DNA from 2 places in the Paenibacillus sp. FSL R5-0908 genome. Region 1 is predicted to be linked to the other one. Evidence: predicted binding sites of a transcription regulator. Region 1 holds the regulator's gene; the other holds the start of a gene.
What was found. Region 1 encodes CtsR, which represses protease genes until heat stress. Its sites were predicted from a motif close to ATGGTCAATAAAGGTCAAACA; they were not measured.
Positions count from the first base shown of each region.

Region 1 (7,899 bases):
TCTGCTAAGGCTAAATACTACCTGGCGACCGATAGTGAAACAGTACCGTGAGGGAAAGGTGAAAAGCACCCCGGAAGGGGAGTGAAATAGAACCTGAAACCGTGTGCTTACAAAAAGTCAGAGCCCTATTAATGGGTGATGGCGTGCCTTTTGTAGAATGAACCGGCGAGTTACGTTTAACATGCAAGGTTAAGCCGAGAAGGTGGAGCCGCAGCGAAAGCGAGTCTGAATAGGGCGACTTAGTATGTGGACGTAGACCCGAAACCGTGTGATCTACCCCTGTCCAGGGTGAAGGTGCGGTAACACGCACTGGAGGCCCGAACCCACGTACGTTGAAAAGTGCGGGGATGAGGTGGGGGTAGCGGAGAAATTCCAATCGAACTCGGAGATAGCTGGTTCTCCCCGAAATAGCTTTAGGGCTAGCCTCGGTATAAGAGTAGTGGAGGTAGAGCACTGATTGGGTGCGGGGTCCGCAAGGATTACCAAGCTCAGTCAAACTCCGAATGCCATATACTTATTGCCGGGAGTCAGACAGTGAGTGCTAAGATCCATTGTCAAAAGGGAAACAGCCCAGACCATCAGCTAAGGTCCCCAAGTGTGTGTTAAGTGGGAAAGGATGTGGAGTTGCACAGACAACCAGGATGTTGGCTTAGAAGCAGCCACCATTGAAAGAGTGCGTAATAGCTCACTGGTCGAGTGACTCTGCGCCGAAAATGTAACGGGGCTAAACACACCACCGAAGCTATGGCTAGATGCTTTGCATCTGGGGTAGGGGAGCGTTGTGTAGGGGTTGAAGGTGTACTGAAAAGAGCGCTGGACACTACACAAGTGAGAATGCCGGTATGAGTAACGAAAAGATCAGTGAGAATCTGATCCGCCGAAAGCCCAAGGTTTCCTGAGGAAGGCTCGTCCGCTCAGGGTAAGTCGGGACCTAAGGCGAGGCCGAAAGGCGTAGTCGAAGGACAACAGTTTGAAATTACTGTACCACCGTAATCCGCTATGAGCGATGGGGTGACGCAGGAGGGTAGTGACGCGGACTGATGGATGTCCGTCTAAGCAGTGAGGCTGGTGTGTAGGCAAATCCGCACATCGTTAAGGCTGGGCTGTGATGGGGAGCGAAAATTATAGTAGCGAAGGTCATGATCTCACACTGCCAAGAAAAGCCTCTAGCCAGGAGAAGGTGCCCGTACCGCAAACCGACACAGGTAGGCGAGAAGAGAATTCTAAGGCGCGCGGAAGAACTCTCGTTAAGGAACTCGGCAAAATGACCCCGTAACTTCGGGAGAAGGGGTGCCCCGGTAGTGTGAATAGCACGAGGGGGCCGCAGTGAAAAGGCCCAAGCGACTGTTTAGCAAAAACACAGGTCTGTGCGAAGCCGCAAGGCGAAGTATACGGGCTGACGCCTGCCCGGTGCTGGAAGGTTAAGGGGAGTGGTTAGGGGTAACCCGAAGCTATGAACCGAAGCCCCAGTAAACGGCGGCCGTAACTATAACGGTCCTAAGGTAGCGAAATTCCTTGTCAGGTAAATTCTGACCCGCACGAATGGCGTAACGACTTGGGCGCTGTCTCAACGAGAGATCCGGTGAAATTTTAATACCTGTGAAGATGCAGGTTACCCGCGACAAGACGGAAAGACCCCATGGAGCTTTACTGCAGCTTGATATTGAATTTGGGTACGATCTGTACAGGATAGGTGGGAGCCGTAGAAATCGGAGCGCAAGCTTCGGTGGAGGCGCCGTTGGGATACCACCCTGATCGTATCTAGGTTCTAACCTAGTGCCCTAATCGGGTACGGGGACCGTGTCAGGCGGGCAGTTTGACTGGGGCGGTCGCCTCCTAAAGAGTAACGGAGGCGTTCCAAGGTTCCCTCAGAATGGTTGGAAATCATTCGCAGAGTGCAAAGGCATAAGGGAGCTTGACTGCGAGACCTACAAGTCGAGCAGGGACGAAAGTCGGACTTAGTGATCCGGTGGTACCGCATGGAAGGGCCATCGCTCAACGGATAAAAGCTACCCTGGGGATAACAGGCTTATCTCCCCCAAGAGTCCACATCGACGGGGAGGTTTGGCACCTCGATGTCGGCTCATCGCATCCTGGGGCTGAAGTAGGTCCCAAGGGTTGGGCTGTTCGCCCATTAAAGCGGTACGCGAGCTGGGTTCAGAACGTCGTGAGACAGTTCGGTCCCTATCTGTCGTGGGCGCAGGAAATTTGAGAGGAGCTGTCCTTAGTACGAGAGGACCGGGATGGACGTACCGCTGGTGCACCAGTTGTTCCGCCAGGAGCATGGCTGGGTAGCTACGTACGGACGGGATAAGCGCTGAAAGCATCTAAGCGTGAAGCCCCCCTCAAGATGAGATTTCCCAATTAGTAAGACCCCTTGAAGACGACGAGGTAGATAGGTTGGAGGTGGAAGTGCAGCAATGCATGGAGCTGACCAATACTAATCGGTCGAGGGCTTATCCTATACGTAGAATGCAGATTTGTTTCGGATTCAGTTTTCAGGCGATTAAGCCTGTAACACGCTTAGAAATTCATTGTCACTTCTGGTGATGAACTGAATTTCACGCGGCAGCGTCTGTTTCACAGACGCATGTTTGGTGGCGATAGCGGAGGGGTTCCACACGTACCCATCCCGAACACGACCGTTAAGCCCTCCAGCGCCGATGGTACTTGGACCGAAGGGTCCTGGGAGAGTAGGACGTTGCCAAGCACAAATAGACCACTGTTGATAACTCGACAGTGGCTTTTTTGCGTCTATTATAGATTGTGGAAAACTTGTGGATAATTCATTGGGATTTGCAGAAAACTTACGCACATGTGGATAGATGATTAAAAGGCGAAAAATCACCGGATGGTGTGGATTAAGTACATATTTATGTAGATCTGTCAACAGAAAACCTTAGTAATACACGGGTTGCTGTGGATATAGTCATATTTATGTGGATAGAGGGATTGATAAGTGGATAATTATTTTAACTTGAATAGGACAAGATTACAAGACTATTTTTAAAACAGCTTAAGGCTGTGGATAACTAAATAAAGTTCGAAAAATATCCTTATAATTCGCACACCATACACTCTCTTGTTATACTAACCATAAAAGTAAATTCATAAATGATGAGGTGAGTTTTGTGGATATCAGACAGTTGCACTCAGAAGAGTTTGATCTAAGCATGGATTTATCTGAATATGCTTTTCAATACAAGCTGCCCAGTGAGAAAAGGGCGAATGCTAAGGAAAGATTTAAAGCAGAACGCGTATGGGGTGCTTTTGAAGAAGGTACTTTGGAAGCCAAACTTACTCTTCTTCCATTCGAAGTGTACATACAAGGTAGATTAGTACCTATGGGAGGGCTCGCAGGGGTAGCGACATGGCCGGAGAATCGCAGACAGGGACATGTGGCAAAGCTCCTGGCGCATACGCTGCAAACGATGAATGAGGCGGGGCAGACATTATCTTTTCTGCATCCGTTCTTGATCCCCTTTTATCGCAAATTTGGTTGGGAAGTTTATTGTGAATATAAGAAATACTCCATTCCTGTTGCCAAGTTTCCCAAGAAGGTTGAAGTTGAGGGCAAGGTAAGACGTGGTGTTAAAGATATCGAAGTATTGGACAACTTATACAATCGTTTTGCAGTTAGATATAACGGGACACTTAAGCGCGATTTGGACTGGTGGGAGAACTCTGTTCTGGATGATGAAGGTCAGATTGCGGTATTTTACTCACAGCTTGGGGAACCTGAAGGATACGTACTATATAAGATAGAAAATAGAGAACTGGTCATTGATGAATTTGTGTTTTTGAACGAACAGGCCCGGCAGGGGCTGTGGACATTTCTTGCGAATCACGATTCGATGGTGACCGGTGCATCGCTAAAACTGGTGCCATCCGATGATATGTTACCCTTTTTGCTGTCTGATCCGCGTATAGAGCAGGAGAATTATCCTTATTTTATGGCGCGTATTGTGAATGCTAAAGTATTTGTGGAGAGTTATTCTTTTAAGCGTCACAGCAGTCAGAAGAAGCAGGTTATTTATATTGAAGATAAATATGCCCCATGGAATGACGGGTTGTGGGAATGGACGGTCTCCGAAGAGGGAGCAGCAGCTTTCTTGCGTATAGAGGGTGAACGGGATGCAGCTGACTTAAGCTGTGATATTGGTACGCTGACGATTCTAATGTTTGGATATAAACGCTCGGCAGAGCTGGCTCGTTATGGACTTGTGACTGGTAATCCGACGTCTCTGGAATGGCTCGAAGAAATCATACCGCAAGCTGAAACCGCACTTTTTGATCATTTTTAGAAAATAATTAGGCTCTCCCCTTCGAAAGATGCTGGGAGAGTTCTTTATTTCCGAATACATTCGCTGAAAAAAGTGAAAAATAAGAGAATCCTCTTGGAATTAGCACAGAATATGTTATAATATTAAAAAGTCAAAGAAAGTCAAAGTCAACGCACCTGATGACATACAGTGCGATCCTCTGAATTCGTGAAGTTTTCTTCAGACTTATATGAATGAAGTTCACTAATGAATGTCATTAAGGATGCGGCCGCAAGCGATATTATGAAGCTTTAAAGAGCACTGGAGGATGAGTGATGCGCAATATCTCTGATATTATTGAACAATATCTGAAGAATATTTTGCATGAAAGTCCCGAAGGTACGGTGGAAATCCAGCGAAATGACCTGGCGGACCAGTTCTCATGCGTACCGTCACAGATCAATTATGTTATTAGTACACGCTTTACACTGGAAAAAGGCTATGTGGTGGAAAGTAAGCGTGGTGGCGGGGGATATATTCGTATTCAACGTTTTGAATTGCCGCCCAACGTGGCACTGCATGCCCATTTAAACCATACTATAGGTGGCGGGATAGATCAGAACGCTGCCGAAGGGTTGATTTATCAGCTGGAGGAAGCTGGTTTTCTAAGCAAGCGTGAGGCGTGTCTTATGCGCGCTGCTGTTTCTCGGGATTGCCTAACGGTTAAGATTCCATATCGGGATGAGATTCGGGCCAAGATTATGAAGGCGATGTTAATCTCTTTGTTAGGCAAATAATTGTCAATCATAAGGGAGGGGCTTTCGCTTATGCAATGTCAGGAATGTGGCGTCAAGCCAGCAACACTCCATTTCACCAAGATCGTGAATGGAGAGAAGACAGAATTTCATATCTGCGAGAGCTGTGCTCGGGAGAAGGGTGAACTGATCCCGGGAACTGCTGGAGGATTCTCCATTCACAGCTTGCTGTCTGGTCTGCTTGATCTTGAAGGGGCCGGTAAGGAAAAGACGGCTGCTACGAAGACTACGCAGAGTCTGCAATGTGAGAATTGTGGGATGACGTACTCGCAGTTTAGCAAATTGGGTCGTTTTGGCTGCAGCTCCTGTTATAAATATTTTAACAGTGCACTGGACCCGCTCTTTAAACGGGTGCATGGCAGCACTTCTCATGTAGGCAAGATTCCCAAACGTGCTGGAGCACAGATTGTGTTCAAACGGCAAATTGATGAATTGAAGCTGGAATTACAGCAAAGTATCGCACAGGAGGAATTCGAAACTGCGGCAGAGCTGCGGGATCAAATTCGCCAACTTGAAAAAGAAATGGCACAAGAGTAAAGTCTTTGATATATAGGGGGGATATGACATGTCAAGTCTCCGATTTACTGAACAAGCGCTTAGTGATTGGATGCGCTCGGGAGGCAGTCACTCCGAGATTGTAATTAGCAGCCGTATGCGTATTGCACGTAATTTAGAGCATCTTCCATTCCCTATGCTTGCTTCCTTAGAGCAATCGGAAGAAGTATTAGAGCTGCTGGCCCCTGTGTTTCATGGGGAAACTGCTGCCGAATTCGGATCTTTTCAACTGATAAAGCTTGCTGAAGTGAATGAACTGGACAAAAAGGTATTGGTCGAGAAACATCTTATCAGTCCTAATCTGGCCAATGATTCACGTGGCGCAGCTGTAATATTAAATGAAGATGAGTCGGTCAGCATCATGATTAACGAAGAAGACCATCTGCGGATTCAATGTCTGTTCCCGGGTCTTCAGGTAAGAGAAGCATGGGAACGTGCGACCGCCATCGATGATATCTTCGAATCGGCTGTTAATTACGCTTTTGATGATAAAAGAGGATATTTGACCAGTTGTCCCACCAATGTGGGTACAGGGCTGCGTGCCTCAGTAATGCTGCATTTGCCAGCACTAGTAATGACCCAACAGATCAATCGCATATTGTCAGCAGTGAATCAAGTGGGATTGACTGTAAGAGGAATTTATGGTGAGGGCAGCGAAGCAGTAGGGAACATCTTTCAAATTTCCAATCAGATTACTCTCGGTCAAACGGAAAGTGAAATCATCGAGAACCTTCACAGTGTAGTCACCCAGATTATAGAGCATGAACGAAATGCCCGTGAAAGGCTGCTTGTAGATTCCGCTTTAAGAATTACAGACCGAGTCAAAAGATCTTATGGGATTTTGTGTTATGCCGCTCTAATGGAGCTTAAAGAATCCGCACAACGGCTATCTGATGTGAGACTTGGGGTCGACCTTGGCATACTGGAAGGCCCTTCGATTTCCGTGCTTAATGAGCTTAACGTTAAGACACAGCCAGGATTTCTGCAAAAAATGTTCGGTGATGAGATGAACGCCACTGAACGGGATATGTATCGGGCGAAACTGCTCCGAGAAACACTGGGAACACAACATTAATATAGATATTTATTATTCATGGAGGTGCAGGAGATATGATGTTTGGAAGATTTACGGAACGCGCACAAAAAGTGCTAGCGCTAGCGCAGGAAGAAGCTGTTCGTTTAGGACACAACAATATTGGCACAGAACATATTTTGCTAGGACTTATTCGTGAAGGAGACGGCATTGCTGCTAAAGCATTAATCGCTTTGGGTCTGGGTCTTGAGAAAATCCAGGACGAAGTGGAGACACTGATTGGCAGAGGCCAAGAACAACCTACGAACATTGCTTATACTCCTCGCGCCAAAAAAGTAATCGAGTTGTCGATGGACGAAGCCCGCAAGCTGGGACATACGTATGTCGGCACTGAGCATATTCTGCTAGGACTTATTCGTGAAGGAGAAGGTGTCGCGGCTCGTGTGCTTAATAACCTCGGCATCAGCTTGAACAAAGCTCGTCAGCAAGTGCTTCAGCTTCTGGGAAGCAGCGAGGCTGCATCCAGCCATAGCGGAACACCTGCTAATGTCAGCACACCGACTCTAGACGGTCTAGCACGCGATTTGACGGCTTATGCCAAGGATGGCAACCTGGATCCAGTTATCGGTCGTAGCAAGGAAATTGAACGTGTTATTCAGGTACTGAGCCGCCGGACGAAGAACAACCCGGTGTTGATAGGTGAACCTGGGGTGGGTAAAACAGCTATTGCTGAAGGCTTGGCCCAAAAGATCATTAATAATGAAATTCCAGAAACACTGCGCGACAAACGCGTAATGACGCTCGATATGGGCTCTGTAGTGGCTGGTACTAAATATCGCGGTGAGTTTGAAGACCGCCTCAAGAAAATCATGGATGAGATTCGCCAAGCGGGGAATATCGTACTCTTTATCGATGAGCTTCATACGCTGATCGGTGCTGGTGGCGCAGAAGGTGCTATTGATGCATCTAACATTCTTAAGCCGGCTTTAGCCCGCGGAGAACTTCAGTGCATCGGTGCGACGACGCTGGATGAATATCGTAAATATATTGAAAAAGATGCAGCTTTGGAGCGCCGTTTCCAACCTATTACGGTGGATCAGCCATCTCCAGAAGAAGCGGTACAAATTCTATTTGGACTTCGTGATCGTTATGAAGCACATCACCGTGTGAAAATTACGGATGAAGCTATCGTGGAAGCTGTAAAGCTGTCTGATCGTTACATTCCGGATCGTTT
Region 1 covers NZ_JBBOUV010000001.1:6,724,118-6,732,016, reverse strand. The annotation lists rRNA gene MKZ09_RS30700 (23S ribosomal RNA) at 1-2,464, shown strand, start outside; rRNA gene rrf (5S ribosomal RNA) at 2,594-2,710, shown strand; gene MKZ09_RS30690 (GNAT family N-acetyltransferase) at 3,132-4,304, shown strand; gene MKZ09_RS30685 (CtsR family transcriptional regulator) at 4,598-5,059, shown strand; gene MKZ09_RS30680 (UvrB/UvrC motif-containing protein) at 5,090-5,614, shown strand; gene MKZ09_RS30675 (protein arginine kinase) at 5,643-6,707, shown strand; gene clpC (ATP-dependent protease ATP-binding subunit ClpC) at 6,743-7,899, shown strand, end outside.

Region 2 (7,899 bases), 6.5 Mb from region 1:
TACCGTCAGCGATCATCTTCAAGCTGTATATGATCATATCGGGATCGATCTATTCGATTATGTTATTGTTAATGACGGTGAGATTCCGGAACAGGTCCAGACGAAGTATGCCGAGAAGGGCGCGCGCCCGGTGCAGCTTGATAAAGAAGCGCTGGATGGCAATGGATACAAGGTTATAGCCGATAAACTGGTTTTATTCCGAACTTATTTGAGACATGATACCGATAAGCTTAGTCATCACATTTATCAGCTTGTGCAGGATTGGATAAACAGAAACCCTAGGGTATAACTTATAGATGAGAATGAAGTACTTATCAAGAAAGAGGTGAGACCCTTGTCTTTTGCGGCCCTTACCAAAAAAGAGCTGACGATGGTGGAGAGTGAACCCTGCTGCGAGAAGGCGGAAATGTCAGCGCTTATCCGTATGAATGGATCTGTGCAGCTTTCAAGCAAAAAGGTTATCCTCGACATTTCGACGGAGAACGCCGCGATTGCAAGGCGGGTATATTCTTTACTTAAGAAATATTACCAGGTCCATATTGAGCTACTCGTGCGTAAAAAAATGCGTTTGAAGAAAAATAACGTCTATATCGTCAGAATCCCAAACCGTGTACAAGAGATCCTAAAGGATCTTAGAATTGTGTCGGAAGGATTTATTTTTACCGATGGTATTGATGATGAGATTGTTGGGAATAACTGCTGCAAGCGTGCTTATTTGCGCGGTGCCTTTCTGGCTGGCGGATCGGTTAATAATCCGGAAGGCTCCTCCTACCATTTGGAGATTTCCTCGATGTATGAGGAACATTGTAAAGCATTAGTGGATCTGGCTGGGGAATTCCACTTAAATGCACGCTGTATTGAACGTAAAAAAGGGTTCATTCTTTACATTAAAGAAGGCGAGAAGATTATTGAATTCTTAAGTTTGATTGGAGCGCATCAGGCGTTGTTCAAATTTGAGGATGTAAGAATTATGCGCGATATGCGTAATTCCGTGAATCGGATCGTGAACTGCGAGACCGCAAATCTCAACAAAACAATAAGTGCTGCGGTGCGGCAGATTGAGAATATCAAGCTGTTGCAGCGAGAAATGGGACTGGAGAATTTGCCGGATAAACTGCGTGAAGTAGCAGAAATTCGAATGGCGCATCCCGATATCAACCTCAAGGAGGTTGGTGAAATGCTCAAAGGTACAGTCAGTAAGTCGGGAGTAAATCATCGGCTTCGTAAGATTGATGAGCTGGCGGACAAGGTTCGAGGCGGCTAATTACTTTTTTTCTAGTGTGGTTTACGTTATAATGATATAATAATATAAAATTAATGTGAAACTTTTGGGGAGAACTCAATTAGGGGGTAAGCGTTTCATGACAAAGCACCCGGTAGTTGTTCGGTTGAAGACAGGGCTTCATGCCCGACCGGCAGCATTGTTTGTGCAAGAAGCTAACAAGTTTTCGTCGGAGATTTTCGTGGAAAAAGATGATAAAAAAGTAAATGCTAAAAGTATTATGGGGATTATGAGCCTCGCTATCAGTTCCGGCACGGAGATTTACATTAGCGCGGACGGTGCGGATGCCGATCAAGCTGTAAACGCTTTGACAAGTCTGGTCAGCAAAGAAGAGCTTGAGAACCAATAATAGGAAGACTGCTAGGAAGACTGCTAGGAAGACTTTATTTATCGCATGACCAAAAGCCCTTCGGGGCTTTTTTTAATACCAAGAAATAGATTGAGACGTGCAACATTTACCAAAATGACTCGTCTAGAGGATAATAACAAATCACAAGAAATGAAAGGGGCTGGCAAATATGAAAGGTTTATTGAAGAAAATTGGTTCAGTGATGATCGTAGGGAGTTTGTTAATTGGAGGGATCGGCATGAGTGGTGTTTTCCAAGGTCCTGCAAAGGCTTACGCAGATGAAGTGCAGAAAAATGTCGTTAGTGTAGTAGGTAAAGGCGAATTGTCCCTCAAGCCGGATATCGTATACTTGACCATCGGTGTGGATACTACGGCCACAACTGCGCAAGAAGCGCAGAAGACCAATGCCGCTAAAATTCAGAAGATTATGGCTTTACTGAAGAATACTTGGAAAATTGCAGATAAAGATATTCAAAGCACGCAGTTTTATGTGCAACCCAATTATAGTTACAGCGAAAAAGAAGGACAGCAAGTGAAGGGATACAACGCCAATCATACGCTGTTAGTGTCTTATAGAGATCTGACTAAGGTTGGTGAATTGCTGGACGCTGCATCTGCGGCAGGGGCGAATAATATCGGAAATGCACGTTTTTCTGTGGAAGATACTTCTGCATTTGAAGCTCAGGTGATTGAAAAAGCGATGGCGAATGCAGATGTTAAAGCAGGGGCTATTGCTAAGGCAGCTAAACGCAGCTTGGGTCAAGTGATCACGGTCAGCCAAAATGATGGCGATATCACTCCGGTTTATTTTGAACAGAATCTAAAAATGAATATGGCTGCAGCAGATGCTGGTGCAAGCACATCCGTGCAACCTGGTGTAGTTAAAGTTACAACTCAGCTAAGCGTAATGTATGAATTGAAATAGTATCAGAACAAGGTGAATACAGAGAGGAGAGGTGATCTTCCACTAGTAATAGTGGGGGGCGCCTCTTTTTTTGTGTAAGTTCTCTACGATTCTGTTTAATAAATTGGAAAGGAGAGGAAAAATAAGATGATGAATATTATTTCAAAAGAATCAGTACGCAAATGGGGCATAGGTGTGATGTCAACAGGTTTATTGTTTGGCGGAGGTCTGCTGCCCAGCGAAACGGGTTATGCAGCAGCAAGTAAAACGGAGAATAAAGCTATTGATTCGCGTATCGTTTTAAAGGCAAACGGGATAAATTCGTTAAAGGAAGGTATTTTGAAGGAAGGACAGGCCTGGATTCCCATAACTTTTATGCGAGATGTGTTGGGATTACCGCTTGCGTATAATAAGAAGGAAAATGCGTACATGATTGGAAAAGGATCGGCCAAGGCGAAGTTGATTTTATCCAGTTACGGTACTTCTGTGTGGGTGAATAACTATTTCATTCGAGAGTATGAAGGGAAGTTAATTAATAATCGCCTCTATGTTCCATCAGGATTGTTAAATGATTATATGGGTTATAAGGTAGATTGGAGTCGGGCCGCTAGTAGGCTGAATGTGGTGAACAGACCGCAGAACGCGCTGACGGTAACCACGGAAACTTATGCTAAAGATCGGGCAGAAGCTTTTATTCAGCTTGATTATCCGAAGATCAGTGGATTGGGCAACTCCAGTGCCCAACAAGCTATTAATAATACTTTGAAGGAAAGTGTTATGAAATTCGCGGCGGGTGCAGAACAGGATATCTCCGATCGAGATGGGGCAGAGCCCAAATACACCTATGATTCAGGTTATGTAGTGACCTACAATCAAAATGGTGTGATCAGCATAGTGATGCATCAGTATAGTGATACGGGCGGCGCTCATGGAATGACTAACCGGGAGGCATTCACCTTCTCGCTTAAGGATGGTAAACGTCTATTGTTGGGCGACCTGTTTGGAGCTAATCCAAACTACAAAAAACAGCTGAATGCTAAGCTGAGCAAGCTGCTGAAGGCAGAGGCTAGTTATTTGGGAGGATTCAACGGATTAAATACGGAGAAATATTTCTATCTGAAGGACGACAAGGTTGTTCTGTTCTTCCAATTATATGAGTACACAGCTTATGCTGCAGGCTTCCCTGATTATACTTTTAGTTTCAAAGAGCTTTTGCCGGATGGCAGTAGCCCGTTTGCTGGCATGAAATAAATGGAAATTCTTCATCTCCGCTAATGTCGGCACAAGACATCTCCCCCTTACCAGAGTTGTCTCTTGTTCATATGCTAAAGGGAGTAACTAGTTTATGAACGGGGGAGAGCTATGGGCTACCAATATACTGCAATTGGCGATTCCTTGACGACTGGATTTGGTGCTCTGCCAGGTAACGGTTTTGTACCGGTGTACCGTAGAATGGCAGAAGGGAGACTGCGGACAACTGTAGCCTCTACGAATTTAGGCGTGAACGGAATGACTACTTCAGAGCTGGAGCAGCGGCTGCGCGGAAATACCATGATGCGTGAGGCCGTTCGAGAAGCCGATATCATCACTGTGTCTATCGGTGGTAATGATTTGATTCACGCGGCCAAATCCGCAGCAAGACAGCAAGGGAACTTATCCGCAGAGCTGCGCAGATCGCTTCAGGAATGCAAACAAAATTTCTCTGCAATTATGAATATTCTCATACAATTGAAGGCGAGGACGCGTAGACCTTTTATCATTAGAATTGTGGGATTATATAATCCCTATCCTCAGGTGGTTGGTGCGACAGAGTGGGTCAGACAGTTTAATCAATACGCAGCACAGTACAGCAGTCGAGTCTGTGGATTTGCTTCAATTTACAGTGAGTTCGCAGGAAATGAGAGAGGGCTGTTATCCATTGATCATTTGCATCCGAATGGCCGGGGTTATCGCGTAATTGCCGAGAAGCTGGACGCGCTAGGTTATGGCGGGCTGGCTTAATTGGATTTAGGTCTTCTATAAAATATAAAGAGGCTGTACCCTATCCGTTATGGTTAGAGCACAGCCTCTTTATATTTTTACTTTATAGCTTACACACCGCTAGGCAATGTCTTCTCGATTACTTTATCTACGATACCGTATTCAGCCGCGTCTGCAGCAGTCATGAAGTAGTCGCGATCTGTATCCTTCTCAATACGTTCTAGAGGTTGACCCGTACGTTCTGCTAGAATACGGTTCAGCTTATCGCGCAATTTGAGGATACGGCGGGCACGGATTTCAATGTCCGTTGCTTGACCTTGAGCACCACCCAGAGGCTGGTGGATCATGATCTCGCTGTTAGGCAGTGCAAAGCGTTTGCCTTTGGCGCCAGCGTTTAGCAGGAAAGCTCCCATGGAAGCTGCCATACCCACACAGATGGTGGAAACGTCTGGTTTAATGTACTGCATTGTATCAAAAATAGCCATACCTGCAGTAATGGAACCGCCTGGGCTATTCACGTAAAGGTGAATGTCCTTGTCAGGATCTTCGGCAGCCAAGAACAGCATTTGTGCGATGATAGAATTGGCTACCACGTCATTAACCTCCGTTCCAAGGAAAATGATGCGGTCCTTCAGCAGGCGGGAATAGATGTCATAAGCGCGCTCGCCGCGGTTGCTCTGTTCTACTACCATAGGAATATAACTCACGTGGAAAACCTCCTTGATATTGGTTCTTTAAATGTATTCATTTTTACTCTTGCCGTATTACCCACATGATAAACAAATTCAAACAAAAAGTCAAAGAAAGTCAAACTTATATTCAAAAAAAAGAGCCGACAAGCGGCTCTTTGGTTAAGTAGTAGTATAGGCACTACTAAATTATGTGCAAAAATGAAATTAATGGCGCGCCCGCCAAGAATCGAACTTGGATCTCAGGCTTCGGAGGCCTACGTCATATCCATTGGACCACGGGCGCAACAAAAATGATTATAATACAATTTTTACACAATTGCAATGTAATATTAATACTGGACAGGCGCTCTAGGGACAGGCATCGGGCGCTATATCTTTTTCTGACCTTATTCATGTATAAGAAGACAAGCGCTTGAGAATTCTACTCTCGGAAGACTTGCGCTTCGAGCAATATTTGGTTAGAATATGGGTGGGACTTAAAAAGTTTACCCGGGACGTTTTGAGACCATGAACAAGGGAATAGAGGAAGACGAAGTTGCAGGAGTGAAAGTATGCGTAATTTATTAGATATCCAAAAGCAGCTTCTGCCTGATCTCATGGAAACCCTTAAGAGACGGTACACGATTCTTCATCAGATCATGCTGTCCGATATTATTGGGCGCAGAACGCTAGCCGCTTCGCTAGATATGACTGAGCGGGTACTGCGTGCCGAGACGGATCTTCTGAAATCGCAAGGGCTTATTGAGATCGAGAGTGTTGGCATGCGCATTAGCGCTGCTGGACGTAGACTGCTTGATTTGCTAGAGCCGGTTGTTAAGAGCCTATTTGGTCTGGATGAGCTGGAAGAGAAAATTCGAGCAACGTATGGTCTGGATAAAGTTATTGTAGTACCGGGTGATTGTGAGTCATCGCCGTTCACCAAACGAGAGCTTGGCCGAGCGGGTGCGAAAGCGCTGCTGAGTATACTTCGCGCAGATGATACAGTTGCCGTCACAGGTGGATCGACGCTTGCCGATATGGCTGATCAACTGACACCGCCGTTGTCCCTTTCCTATAAGAACGCTTGGTTTGTTCCGGCGCGTGGAGGATTAGGAGAGAGTATGGAGATTCAAGCCAACACGATTGCCTCAACAATGGCAAAGCGGGTTGGAGCCAACTACCGGTTGCTGCATGTCCCTGATTTGCTTAGTGGGGATGCATACCAATCGCTGGCGCTTGACTCTAATATTGGAGAGATTGTACAAACCATCCGCAGTTCGCGTATTATTGTACATGGGATTGGGGATGCCATTGAAATGACCCGCCGCCGCAAACTGGACGAGGCTACAGTCTCGGAAATCCAGGGTGAAGGGGCAGTGGCCGAATCTTTTGGCTATTATTTCAATGAAGAGGGTCAGGTTGTCCATACCATGCTTACGATGGGTCTACGTCTAGAAGATATCATCCGGACAGAGAAAGTCATCGGTATTGCAGGAGGCAAACCCAAGGCCAAAGCCATTCATGCCATGCTGCGTTTCGGGCAGGAGAATATTCTCGTCACGGACGAGGCTGCCGCAGTAGAAATAGGCAAGGAAATTGACAATCAACTACAGCTATCTTCGTAGTTTTTAGATTGCAGGCAATAACATACTTCTTGCATCATACTTAACATTGTTGTCATGACAGACCTCACCGTCTGTTTTGAATAAATAAAACGAATTCTAGGAGGAACTATTCAATGAGTGTAAAAGTTGGAATTAACGGTTTTGGACGTATTGGACGCCTTGCTTTCCGCCGTATTCAAAATGTAGAAGGTATCGAAGTGGTAGCAATCAACGACTTGACTGACGCTAAGATGCTTGCTCATTTGCTTAAATATGATACAACTCAAGGTAAATTCCAAGGTGATGTTGAAGTGCATGATGGCTTCTTCAAAGTCAATGGTAAAGAAGTTAAGGTTCTTGCTAACCGCAACCCTGAAGAATTGCCATGGGGCGACCTAGGCGTTGATATCGTACTTGAGTGCACAGGTTTCTTCACAACTAAAGAAGCAGCTGAAAAACACTTGAAAGGTGGAGCTAAGAAAGTAGTTATCTCCGCTCCAGCTACTGGCGACATGAAAACTGTCGTTTACAACGTTAACGATGACATTCTTGATGGTACTGAGACTGTTATTTCCGGCGCATCTTGCACAACTAACTGCCTAGCTCCAATGGCAAAAGTACTGAACGACAAGTTCGGTATCGTTGAAGGCTTGATGACTACAATTCATGCATACACTGGTGACCAAAACACTTTGGATGCTCCACATGCTAAAGGTGACTTCAGACGCGCTCGTGCAGCAGCTGAGAACATCATTCCTAACACTACTGGTGCTGCTAAAGCAATCGGTCTGGTTATTCCAGAACTTAAAGGTAAATTGGATGGTGCAGCTCAACGTGTTCCAGTTGCAACTGGTTCCCTGACTGAGCTTGTAACTGTTCTTGATAAGAGCGTTACTGTTGAAGAAATCAACGCAGCAATGAAAGCAGCTTCCGATCCAGACACTTATGGTTACACTGAAGATGAAATCGTATCTTCCGACATCAAAGGTATGACTTTCGGATCCCTGTTCGATGCTACACAAACTAAAGTATTGACTGTTGGCGACAAACAACTGGTTAAAACTGTTGCTTGGTATGACAATGAAATGTCCTACACTGCACAATTGGTT
Region 2 covers NZ_JBBOUV010000001.1:179,573-187,471, forward strand. The annotation lists gene MKZ09_RS00875 (gluconeogenesis factor YvcK family protein) at 1-289, shown strand, start outside; gene whiA (DNA-binding protein WhiA) at 335-1,264, shown strand; gene MKZ09_RS00885 (HPr family phosphocarrier protein) at 1,362-1,631, shown strand; gene MKZ09_RS00890 (SIMPL domain-containing protein) at 1,801-2,556, shown strand; gene MKZ09_RS00895 (PdaC/SigV domain-containing protein) at 2,683-3,786, shown strand; gene MKZ09_RS00900 (GDSL-type esterase/lipase family protein) at 3,898-4,536, shown strand; gene clpP (ATP-dependent Clp endopeptidase proteolytic subunit ClpP) at 4,626-5,222, opposite strand; tRNA gene MKZ09_RS00910 (tRNA-Arg) at 5,416-5,490, opposite strand; gene MKZ09_RS00915 (sugar-binding transcriptional regulator) at 5,759-6,811, shown strand; gene gap (type I glyceraldehyde-3-phosphate dehydrogenase) at 6,925-7,899, shown strand, end outside.
Region 2: clpP (ATP-dependent Clp endopeptidase proteolytic subunit ClpP) is a predicted target of CtsR. The motif match lies at 5,309-5,329, and genes of this name have one in related genera.